3 regions of the Mesorhizobium monacense genome follow, and region 3 is predicted to be linked to each of the others. Evidence: predicted binding sites of a transcription regulator. Region 3 holds the regulator's gene; each other region holds the start of a gene.
What was found. Region 3 encodes PhoB, which activates phosphate uptake and scavenging genes when phosphate is short. Its sites were predicted from a motif close to TGTCATNNANCTGTCAT; they were not measured.
Positions count from the first base shown of each region.

Region 1: the regulator PhoB is predicted to act here: its motif matches at 1,867-1,883, upstream of phnF (phosphonate metabolism transcriptional regulator PhnF).
Region 2: the regulator PhoB is predicted to act here: its motif matches at 1,938-1,954, upstream of olsB (l-ornithine N(alpha)-acyltransferase).

Region 1 is NZ_CM165567.1:155,064-158,335, forward strand. It holds gene AC1RUK_RS00685 (carbon-phosphorus lyase complex subunit) at 1-711, opposite strand, end outside; gene phnH (phosphonate C-P lyase system protein PhnH) at 713-1,324, opposite strand; gene phnG (phosphonate C-P lyase system protein PhnG) at 1,324-1,785, opposite strand; gene phnF (phosphonate metabolism transcriptional regulator PhnF) at 1,942-2,688, shown strand; gene AC1RUK_RS00705 (amidohydrolase family protein) at 2,700-3,272, opposite strand, start outside.
Region 2 is NZ_CM165567.1:222,257-225,528, forward strand. It holds gene grpE (nucleotide exchange factor GrpE) at 1-175, shown strand, start outside; gene AC1RUK_RS00980 (trimeric intracellular cation channel family protein) at 290-922, shown strand; gene olsB (l-ornithine N(alpha)-acyltransferase) at 999-1,874, opposite strand; gene AC1RUK_RS00990 (PAS domain-containing hybrid sensor histidine kinase/response regulator) at 2,050-3,272, opposite strand, start outside.
Region 3 is NZ_CM165567.1:6,600,745-6,604,016, forward strand. It holds gene pstB (phosphate ABC transporter ATP-binding protein PstB) at 1-793, shown strand, start outside; gene phoU (phosphate signaling complex protein PhoU) at 832-1,542, shown strand; gene phoB (phosphate regulon transcriptional regulator PhoB) at 1,559-2,248, shown strand; gene AC1RUK_RS31650 (DUF6881 domain-containing protein) at 2,276-2,629, opposite strand; gene AC1RUK_RS31655 (ROK family protein) at 2,658-3,272, opposite strand, start outside.

The sequences.
Region 1 (3,272 bases), 430 kb from region 3:
GTCGAGCTCCAGCTCGACCTCGCCGATGCGGACCTCGCCGACAAAGGGATGGTTGCGGGCATAGCCGCGCTGGGTGGAATAGCCGAGCGCCAGCAGAAAACCCTCGTCGCCGCGTGACAGCGCCTGCAGGCGGATGTCGCGCGCCATCGGGAATTCCAGCGGCTCGCGGGTGATGTCGCCGGGGATATGGTCCTGCGGCATGTCGCCGTCCGGTTCGATCAGGCCTTCGCGGGCGAGGATCGCCGAGACGCGCGGCATGGCTTCCGCCTCGCTTTCGCGCTGCAGCGGCTCGGCGACGTCGCCGCCGGCGGCAAGCTCCGGATCGAGCAGCCGGTGGGTGTAGTCGAAGGTCGGGCCCAGCAACTGGCCGCCGGGCAGGTCCTTGTAGGTCGCCGAGACGCGCCGCTCGACCAGCATCGTGCCGGTATCGATCGCCTTGGTGTAGCCGAAGCGCGGCAGCGTGGTGCGATAGGCGCGGACCAGAAAGATCGCCTCGATCATGTCGCCGCGCGCCTGGACGATGGCCAATGCCGTCAGCTCACGGTCGTAGAGCGAGCCTTCGCTCATCACCCGATCGACGCCGAGCGCCAGTTGCTCGACGATCTGGTCGAGGCGAAGTGCCGGCACCGAACGGTCGCCGCGGCGGCGATCGGCAAGCAGTCGGTGGGCGTTGGCGATTGCCGCTTCGCCGCCTTTTACCGCAACGTACATCTTACGCCTCCATCGTCTTGATGCGCGTCGTGCGCGGCAGGCAAGCGAGGCTGTCGGCGGTGGCCAGGATGATGTCGACGCCACGCGGAAAGCGCTGGTTGTTCTGCTTCCACTGTTCGACGAAGTGACGCGGCATCTGCGCCGGCGCGATGGTCGCACTGGTTTCTATGCCGGGGCCCTCGAGCAGCAGCGGCGCGCCAGAGGCAAGATCGGTGACCTGCAGGATCAGCGTCGTCGAGCGATCGGGATAATCCTGGGTGCCTTGCGAAAAGCCGTCCAGCGCCATCATTTCCGCGGGGTTGGCGATCAGCGCGAAATGCGCATCGGCCGGGGTGTTGGCTGAAGGCGCGCCGGTGTGGAAACCGAGCCAGGATTTGACGGCGGGTGCGGCTTGCAAGGGGAGATCGAGCCAGAGCGGCGTGTCGTTGTCGCAGAGCGCCAGGACGATAGCGCCAGCCGTCGCCGAAAGCGCCACCGGTGGGCGGGCAAAGGCCGGCAGGGCTTGCACGCTGCCCGGTCGCGCCATGGCATCCATCACGGCGCGAAACACCGTCTGGGCGTTGAACACCGGATCGGCGAAGCCGCCCTCGATCGCTTGCACAGCCAACCCCATCAGTCTTCTCCGCGCACCATGGTGAAGAAATCCACTTTCGTTGCCGCGGTCTCGGCGCGCCGCTGTTCGCGCGCCTCGACCAGGGCCGCCCGCAGCGGCGCGACCAGCCTGGTCTCGACCGCCTCGCGATGGGCGGGCTCCTGCCACAGCGCATCGGCGATCGCCGCCAGCTTCGCCTTCCGCTTGTCGCGACCGAGCGTGTAGCAATGGCCGACCTGTCCGGACGGCAGCCGGACCGTGGCGCGGGTGACGGTCGCCTCGCCGACATTGAAGGGCGCGCCGCCGCCGCCGATGCGGCCGCGCACGGTGACCAGGCCGGTTTCGGGGCCGCGCAGGAGTTCGGCTTCGAAGGGCAGGCCGGCCTCGTTCCAGAGGCGGGCGATGTCGTCGCCGGGCGACTGCGCCAGCGTCGCCATGATCGCCTTGCGTTCGGCCTGATCGCGGGCTTCCTGTCCTCGCATGGCGAGCTCCTTGCGTAGCGGCTAATTTGTCTATTGATATAGACAACCATACAAATTATACCTGTTAGCTAGCGCGAGTCCATGACGGGTGCATGACACCTGGCAAAAAGACTGGGTGAGCGAAAAGTCGGGGTGGGCAAGAAGATCGGGGTGGACATGATTGGGCAGCAAGTTGCCAGCATCGAACGGCGTAGCGGAGTTTCGCTTTGGCGGCAGATCGCTGACCAGATCCTGCATTCGATTGCCGATGGCGATTTTGCTGAAAACGCCGCGCTGCCGCCCGAAATAGCATTGGCCGAGCGCTATGGCGTCAACCGTCATACCGTGCGCACCGCCATCGCCGCCCTTGTGCAGGACGGGGTGCTGAGGGCGGAGCAAGGGCGCGGTACCTTCGTGCTGTCGCGCAAGCGGCTGTCCTATCCGATCGGCGCCCGCACGCGCTTTTCGACCGGCCTGCAAGGACAGGCGTCCGAACGGCATATCGTCCTGCTGACGTCGTCGGCCGAGCCGGCCAGCCGCCGCGTCGCAGAGGCCCTGGGTCTTGCCAGAGGATCCACCGTGGTTCGGCTGGAGACGCGCGGGGAAGCCGACGGGCATCCGGTGTCGCGCGCCAGCGCCTGGTTTGATGCCCAGCGCTTCGCCGGCATCGACGCTGCGATGGCGGAAACCGGATCGGTCACTGCTTCGCTCAAGCGCTTTGGGATCAACGATTATCTGAGGCAATCGACGGTGCTTTCGGCTCGCCACGCCGATGCCGCCGACCTCGCCGATCTCGACCTGCAGCCTGGCGCCATCGTGCTGGTTACGGTTGCCGTCAACATCACGCCAGACGGAAAGCCGATCCAGTTTTCCGAGTCGCGGTTTCCGGCCGAGCGGGTGGAGTTGAAATTGTCCGCCTTGTAGAATTCGAGCTGTCAGTCGATGCCGTAGAAAAGCGCGGCCGTGCCGCCGAAGATCTGATCGCGCGCGGCCGGCGAAAGACCGGCCACAAGTTCCTTCGCGGCGGCCAGCCAGTTCTCATAGGTGGCGGCCAGTTCGCAAACCGGCCAGTCGCTGCCGAACATCAGCCGTTCCGGGCCGAAGCAAGCGATGAGATGGTCGGCATAGGGTTTCAGGCCAGCGATCGACCAATTCGGGCCGGCTTCGGTGACCAGCCCGGAAAACTTGCACAGCACCGACGGTCTCTTGGCGAGCGCGGCCATGTCGCTTGCCCAAGGTTCGATGATGCCCCTGGCGATGAACGGCTTGGCAGCGTGGTCGACGACGATCGCCAACTCCGGAATGTGGTCGGCAAGTGCTGCGACCACCGGCAAATGACGCGGCTGCGCCAGCGCGTCGAAGCGCAGGTTCAGTTCGGGCAGCAGCCTCAGCGCCGCAAGGTGCTTTGGCTTCAAAATGTCGAACGTGTCGTCAATGTCCTGCAGCATCGGCCGGATGCCACGGAATTTCGGCCGTGCCGCCAGCCGGCGCAACGTCGCTTCGACGTC
Region 2 (3,272 bases), 500 kb from region 3:
TCCCGAGGTTCCCGCCGGTACCGTCGTCCAGGTGGTGCAGCCGGGCTATTCGATCGGCGAGCGTGTGCTCAGGCCGGCGATGGTCGGCGTCGCCAAGGGTGGCCCCAAGCAAGCGGCGGCCGAAGCGCCGGTCGAGCCCGGGCCGGTGAATGAGCAGGCCGAGAAAGATGCGTGAGGAGTAGTGACTAGGGAATAGTCAGTAGCAAGTGGGGAATAGCGAAGCCGGTACAACCGTGCGGCTTCGTGCTATTCATCGCTACTCACTTATTCACTACTCACCTCCGCGCCCATGAATCCCATTGACCTCCTCGACTATGCCGGTGTCGCCGTCTTTGCGGCGACCGGGGCGCTAGCGGCTTCGCGCAAGCAGCTCGACATTATCGGCTTCCTGTTCCTGGCCAGCGTCACCGCCATCGGCGGCGGCACGTTCCGCGACGTCATTCTCAACCTACCAGTGTTCTGGGTCGCCAACTCCAGCTATGTGCTGATCTGCGCGGCGGTGGCGGTGCTGGTCTTCTTCAGCGCGCACCGGGTTGAATCCCGCTGGAAATTGCTGCTCTGGCTCGATGCCGTAGGCCTCGCCGCCTTTTCGGTGATGGGCGCCGCCAAGGGCCTTGCGATCACCGGTTCGCCTGTCGTGTCCGTAATCACCGGCGTGCTCACGGCGACCTTCGGTGGCATATTGCGTGATCTGCTGGCCGGAGAGCCTTCCGTACTGCTCAGGCCTGAAATCTATGTCTCGGCGGCACTCGCAGGCGCCACGCTTTTCACGCTCGGCGACCTTGCAGGCCTGCCGGCGCTGGCTTCCGGCCTGCTAGGCTTCGCGGCTGCCTTCCTGGTGCGCGGCGGGGCGCTCAAATTCGGCTGGTCGTTTCCGGCCTACAAGAGCCGGCCCGGCCGGAGGCCGGAAGACATTCCGTGAGAATGGAGGGGAGTAGTGAGAGCGATAGCTCGGCGCGTCGCCCTACTGACTACTCACTATTCGCTACTCACTACTCTCAGGCTGCGAAGCGCTGGGCTTCCCCGCCATAGTAGTTGACGTAGCGCGCGCCGATCTCCTTGACCGGCATGACCACGAACACGTCGACCGTCGAGAATTCGTGATCGATGACACAGCCATCGCCGATGCGGGCGCCGACGCGCAGATAGCCCTTGACCAGCGGCGGCATCGCCGCGATCGCTGCCTTGGCGTTCACCGCCTCGATCGGCATCAGGTCCATGGAGCAATAGCGGCCGGCGACCGCCCTGACGTCCCAGGCCGAGTCGGTGCGGCAGTGATGGGCAAGGTAGGTGAGCGCCTCGGCATGCGCCGCCGGCACGATGCCGTGGAACGAGGCACAGCCGGTCATCACGCCGATGCCGTAATGGTTGATATAGGCCCAGATGCCTTGCCACAGGGCCTCGATGGTGCGCTTGGAGCGATATTCCGGCAGGACGCACGAGCGGCCGAGCTCGAGGAAGCGCTGGCCGGGGTGGCGCGCGATCAGCTTGGTCAGTTCGAATTCGCCTTCGGAATAGAAGCCGCCGGCCGTCGCCGCGATTTCCTGCCGCAGCAGCCGGTAGGTGCCGACGATGCGGCGGTGCTCGGGGCCGGCAAGCGAGGTGTCGAGGACGAGCAGATGATCGCAGAGCGGGTCGAAGCGGTCGGCGTCGCGGCGATCCTGCGCCTGGAACAGATCCTTCCTGGCGCCAAGCTCGTCATAGAATACCCGGTAGCGCACTTCCTGCGCGGCGGCGATTTCGGCCGCATTGCGCGCCAGCCGCACTTCGAGGTTGCCGATGCGGCCCAGAGGTGCCCCATTTGCGACGGCGTCGGCAGTCCGCGCGGCGAGCAGGGCGCCGCCGGCGTTCGGCCGAGTGTCACATTCCGGCATAGCTGTATGCACGAGTGATTCTCCTTCGAGCCATCCCTCTTGGCACGGGGATACGGTGTAGGTGCAACAGGATTGTGACAGTACCGTGATACGGCGCGACGGGCAATACTTCGTCGGCTGGCGAATACGCTCAACCGGCTACGTTTACGTGATGAGAGACGGCCGATGCGGGACGTCAGGCCGCGACCTGACCCTCGACGGCATGGACCAGAGCGTCGGGGTCGAGAGGCTTGGTGACGAAGCCACTGGCGCCGTGGGCGAGCACGGCGTGACGGGTCTTTTCCTGGCTATCGGCTGACAGAACCATGATCGGAACCGGCGGCACGGCCATTTCCTCTTCATGGCGGCGGATGGCGGCGATCGCGTCCAGCCCGTCCATCACCGGCATATGCAGGTCCATCAGCACCACGTCGAAGCGGTGCTTGAGCCCGGCGTCGGTGATGGCCTCGACGGCGGCCTTGCCATTGCCGACCACCTTGACGCGATGCCCGGCCTTGAGAAGCGTGGCGCGGGCAAGCATGGCGTTGATGTCGTTGTCTTCGGCAATCAGCACCGACAGGCCGTGCTCGCGGCGGCCAGCGCCGGCACGCACGGGCGGGGCGCCGTGCTTGTCCGATTTCGGCAGGGGGAGGGCCGGCGCGTGGCTGGTCAACAGCACGCGCAGCAGCGTCTCGCCGCGCACCGGCCTGGCCAGGAAGGTGGCATAGCCATTGGCGCGGAACTCGCCAAGCATGCCGCGATCGGTCGGCGCGATCAGCGTGATCGCCTCGCAATCGGCAAAGCCGTTCTGGCGCAAGCGCTTGAGCAGGCGTCCATCGCTGTTTTCCATCGCCGCATCCACCAGCAGCACGCCGCAGCCGGCAGCGAAAGGTGTCGCCTGGGCAAGCGTCGTCGCCAGATCGACCGCGCCGCCATGGGCGCGGATGGTGCGGGCGATGGCGTCGGCCTCGATGGCGTTCTTCGAAACGATCACGGCGCGGCGGCCGGACAGGATGTTCTGCCGGTTCTGCGGCGGCTCGGTTGCCGCAGTGGCGGGGAGCTCGAAGACGAATTCGGATCCCTCGCCGAGCCGGCTCGACACCGAGATCGAGCCGCCCATGGCGTTGACCAGCCGCCTTGAGATGGCGAGACCAAGACCGGCGCCGCCATGCACCCGGGTCGAGGTGCCGTCGGACTGCTCGAACTCCTCGAAGATGCGCTCCATGTCCTCCTCGCGCAGGCCAGGACCGGTGTCGGAGACCGTGAAGCAGATACGGTCGGTGGTCTCGGTGCGCGCCCGCGCCACGCTCACCAGCACGCCACCTGTGTCGGTGAACTTGATGGCGTTGCCGATGAGGTTGAGCAGCACCTGGCGCACCCGGCCGGGATCGGCGGTGATCATCTGCGGCACGTCGAGCT
Region 3 (3,272 bases):
TGCAGTGGGCGACAAGATGAACGCCAAGTCGAACGAAGTGATCAAGATGCGCGGCGACAAGGTCGGCGTGTTCTATGGCGACAAGCAGGCGCTGTTCGACGTTAATCTCGACGTCCGCCTCAACCAGGTGACGGCGCTGATCGGCCCTTCCGGCTGCGGCAAGTCGACCTTCCTGCGCTGCCTCAACCGCATGAACGACACCATCGACTCGGCGCGGGTGACCGGCAAGATCACGCTGGACGAAGAGGACATCTACGACAAGAACATCGACGTCGTCGAACTCAGGGCCCGCGTCGGCATGGTGTTCCAGAAGCCCAACCCGTTCCCGAAGTCGATCTACGAGAACGTCGCCTACGGCCCGCGCATCCACGGGCTGGCCAAGCGCAAGGCCGACATGGACCAGATCGTCGAATCGAGCCTGAAGAAGGCGGCGATCTGGAACGAGGTGAAGGATCGCCTGCAAGAGCCCGGCACCGGCCTTTCCGGCGGCCAGCAGCAGCGCCTGTGCATCGCGCGTGCCATCGCCGTGTCGCCGGAAGTGATCCTGATGGACGAGCCCTGCTCGGCGCTCGACCCGATCGCCACGGCCCGCGTCGAGGAGCTGATCGACGAGCTGCGCCAGAATTACACGATCGTCATCGTCACGCACTCGATGCAGCAGGCGGCGCGCGTGTCGCAGCGCACGGCCATGTTCCACCTCGGCTATCTGGTCGAGGAGGGCGCCACCGACAAGATGTTCACCAACCCCGACGACAAGCGCACGCAGGACTACATCACCGGCCGGTTCGGCTGAGCGGTCCGGCGGCAATTTTCAGGCACGAGGACAGGATCATGGGTGAACATCATACCGTCGCCTCTTTCGACGAGGATCTCGGGGCGATCAGCAAGCTGATCTCCGACATGGGCGAACTGGCCGGCTCGATGGTCGGCGGGGCAACCCGTGCATTGCTGACATCGGACAATGCGCTGGCGCAGCGCGTCGTCTCAGACGACGCCATCATGGATGCGCGCCAGCGCGAGCTGGACGACCGCGCCATCACGCTGATCGCCAAGCGCCAGCCGATGGCCAACGATCTGCGCGCGGTGGTCGGTTCGATCCGCATGGCCGGCGATCTTGAGCGCATCGGCGACCTTGCCAAGAACATCGCCAAGCGCGTCGGCACCGTCGGCCTCAGCGTCACGCCGCGCGACCTCTCGCACTCCATCGATGTGATGGCGCAGCTGGTGCTGGTCCAGGTGCAACGGGTGATCGAGCAATACGCCGCCGCCGACGCTGCGGCACTCGCCAAGCTTCGGAACGACGACGAGCGCATCGACGTCAAGTACACGTCGGTGTTCCGCGAGCTGCTGACCTACATGATGGAGGATCCGCGCAACATCACGGCCTGCACGCATCTGCTGTTTTGCGCCAAGAATCTGGAGCGCATCGGCGACCATGTCACCAACATTGCCGAGAACGCCTACTACGTTCTGACCGGCTCGCAATTGCCCGCCAATCGTCCCAAACAGGACGAGACGGCGATGTCCGCGCCGGCGGCATGACAGGGGTAACCGACCGATGATCGCGCCACGCATCATGGTGGTGGAGGACGAGGAGCCGCTGGGGGTGCTGCTCCGCTACAATCTGGAGTCCGAAGGCTACCAGGTCGAGGTGGTGACGCGCGGCGACGAGGCCGAGATCCGCCTGCAGGAGAATGTGCCCGATCTTCTGGTGCTCGACTGGATGGTGCCGGCGGTTTCCGGCATCGAGCTTTGCCGGCGCCTGAGGATGCGGCCCGAGACCGAGCGGCTGCCGATCATCATGCTGACGGCGCGTGGCGAAGAGAGCGACCGCGTGCGGGGCCTCTCCACCGGCGCCGACGACTATCTGGTCAAGCCGTTCTCGACGCCGGAATTCATGGCCAGGGTCAAGGCGCTGCTGCGCCGCGCCAAGCCGGAAGTGCTGTCCAGCATGCTGAAGGTTGGCGACATCGTGCTCGATCGCGAGTCGCACCGGGTCTACCGCAAGAAGAGCGAGATCAGGCTCGGACCGACCGAGTTCCGACTGCTCGAATTCATGATGCGGCATCCGGGCCGGGTGTTTTCGCGCAGCCAGCTGCTCGACAATGTCTGGGGCGAGACGATCTATATCGACGAGCGCACGGTCGACGTGCATGTCGGCCGGCTGCGCAAGGCGGTCAACAATGGCCGCATGCCCGACGTCATCCGCACCATCCGCGGCGCCGGCTACGCCATCAGGGAAGATTAGGACCCTTCCATCCCGACAGATCGGGATTCACGCGCTACTTTCTAAGCGAGACAGTACAGCCCACAGAGCATCGAACTCGGGTTTGGTGGTCTCGCGGGTTTGCGCGCCATCTGGGTCGTCGACCTCTCCCACCGGCGGCAGTTCCCCTTCGGGCAAGTGATCGCCGTCGAGACCGCCGGGATAGGCGAGGAGCACGCGACCATCTGCGTAAATGTGCATTGCCCGACAACCAAGATTTTCGGCGTCGCATTCGAAGTAGGACACGACGGGAAGATCAGTTTCACGGGACGAGACATCGGCGCAAGAAAGCCAACGGACTGGCGGGCCGAAGTCCGGCAGGTAATATGTCACGCCATGCCGGTTACGGTAGCTCTTCATCATAGACGCTCACGATTGGGGGTCTGACGTTTCAGGCAACGCTCTTGCCGGCGACCGTTCGCTGCTGGACGCCCGGCGCAAAAATCTCCTGGTCGACGAAGCCGAGCGCGCGCATGGCGCAGCCCTCGCGGATCAGCGGCAACTCATTCGGCTCGGTGTCGAAGGAGATCGATTTCGAGTGCTGGCCGCCGGCAGTCTGGGCAATCGCCTCGCGCAGCGCCGGTTCGATCAGATCGAAGGCGGCGGCGCCGACGCCGACCATGGCGACCGGTGCCGGGTCGATCAGTGCGAACAGGCTGCCAAGGCCGAAGCCGAGCGCCTCGCCGGCCTTGCGATAGGCTTCGCGCTCCGGGCCGTCGGTCTCGCGCGCCCGCGCGGCGAGCGCGCGCATGTCGGCATCGCCGACATCGACCGGTTCGGCATCCTCGCTCATCATCCTGGCGTTGCGCCAGATGGCATAGTTGCCGGCATAGGCCTCGACGCAGCCGCGCCGTCCGCAGCGGCAGAGCGCACCGCCCGGCCGGTGGATCATGTGGCCGAACTCGCCGCCGGACGAATGAGTGCCGGTGAACAGTTCGCCCTTCAGCACCAGCCCCATGCCGATGCCGTGCGAGAGCAGGATGGCGATGAAATCGTCGCGGTAGCG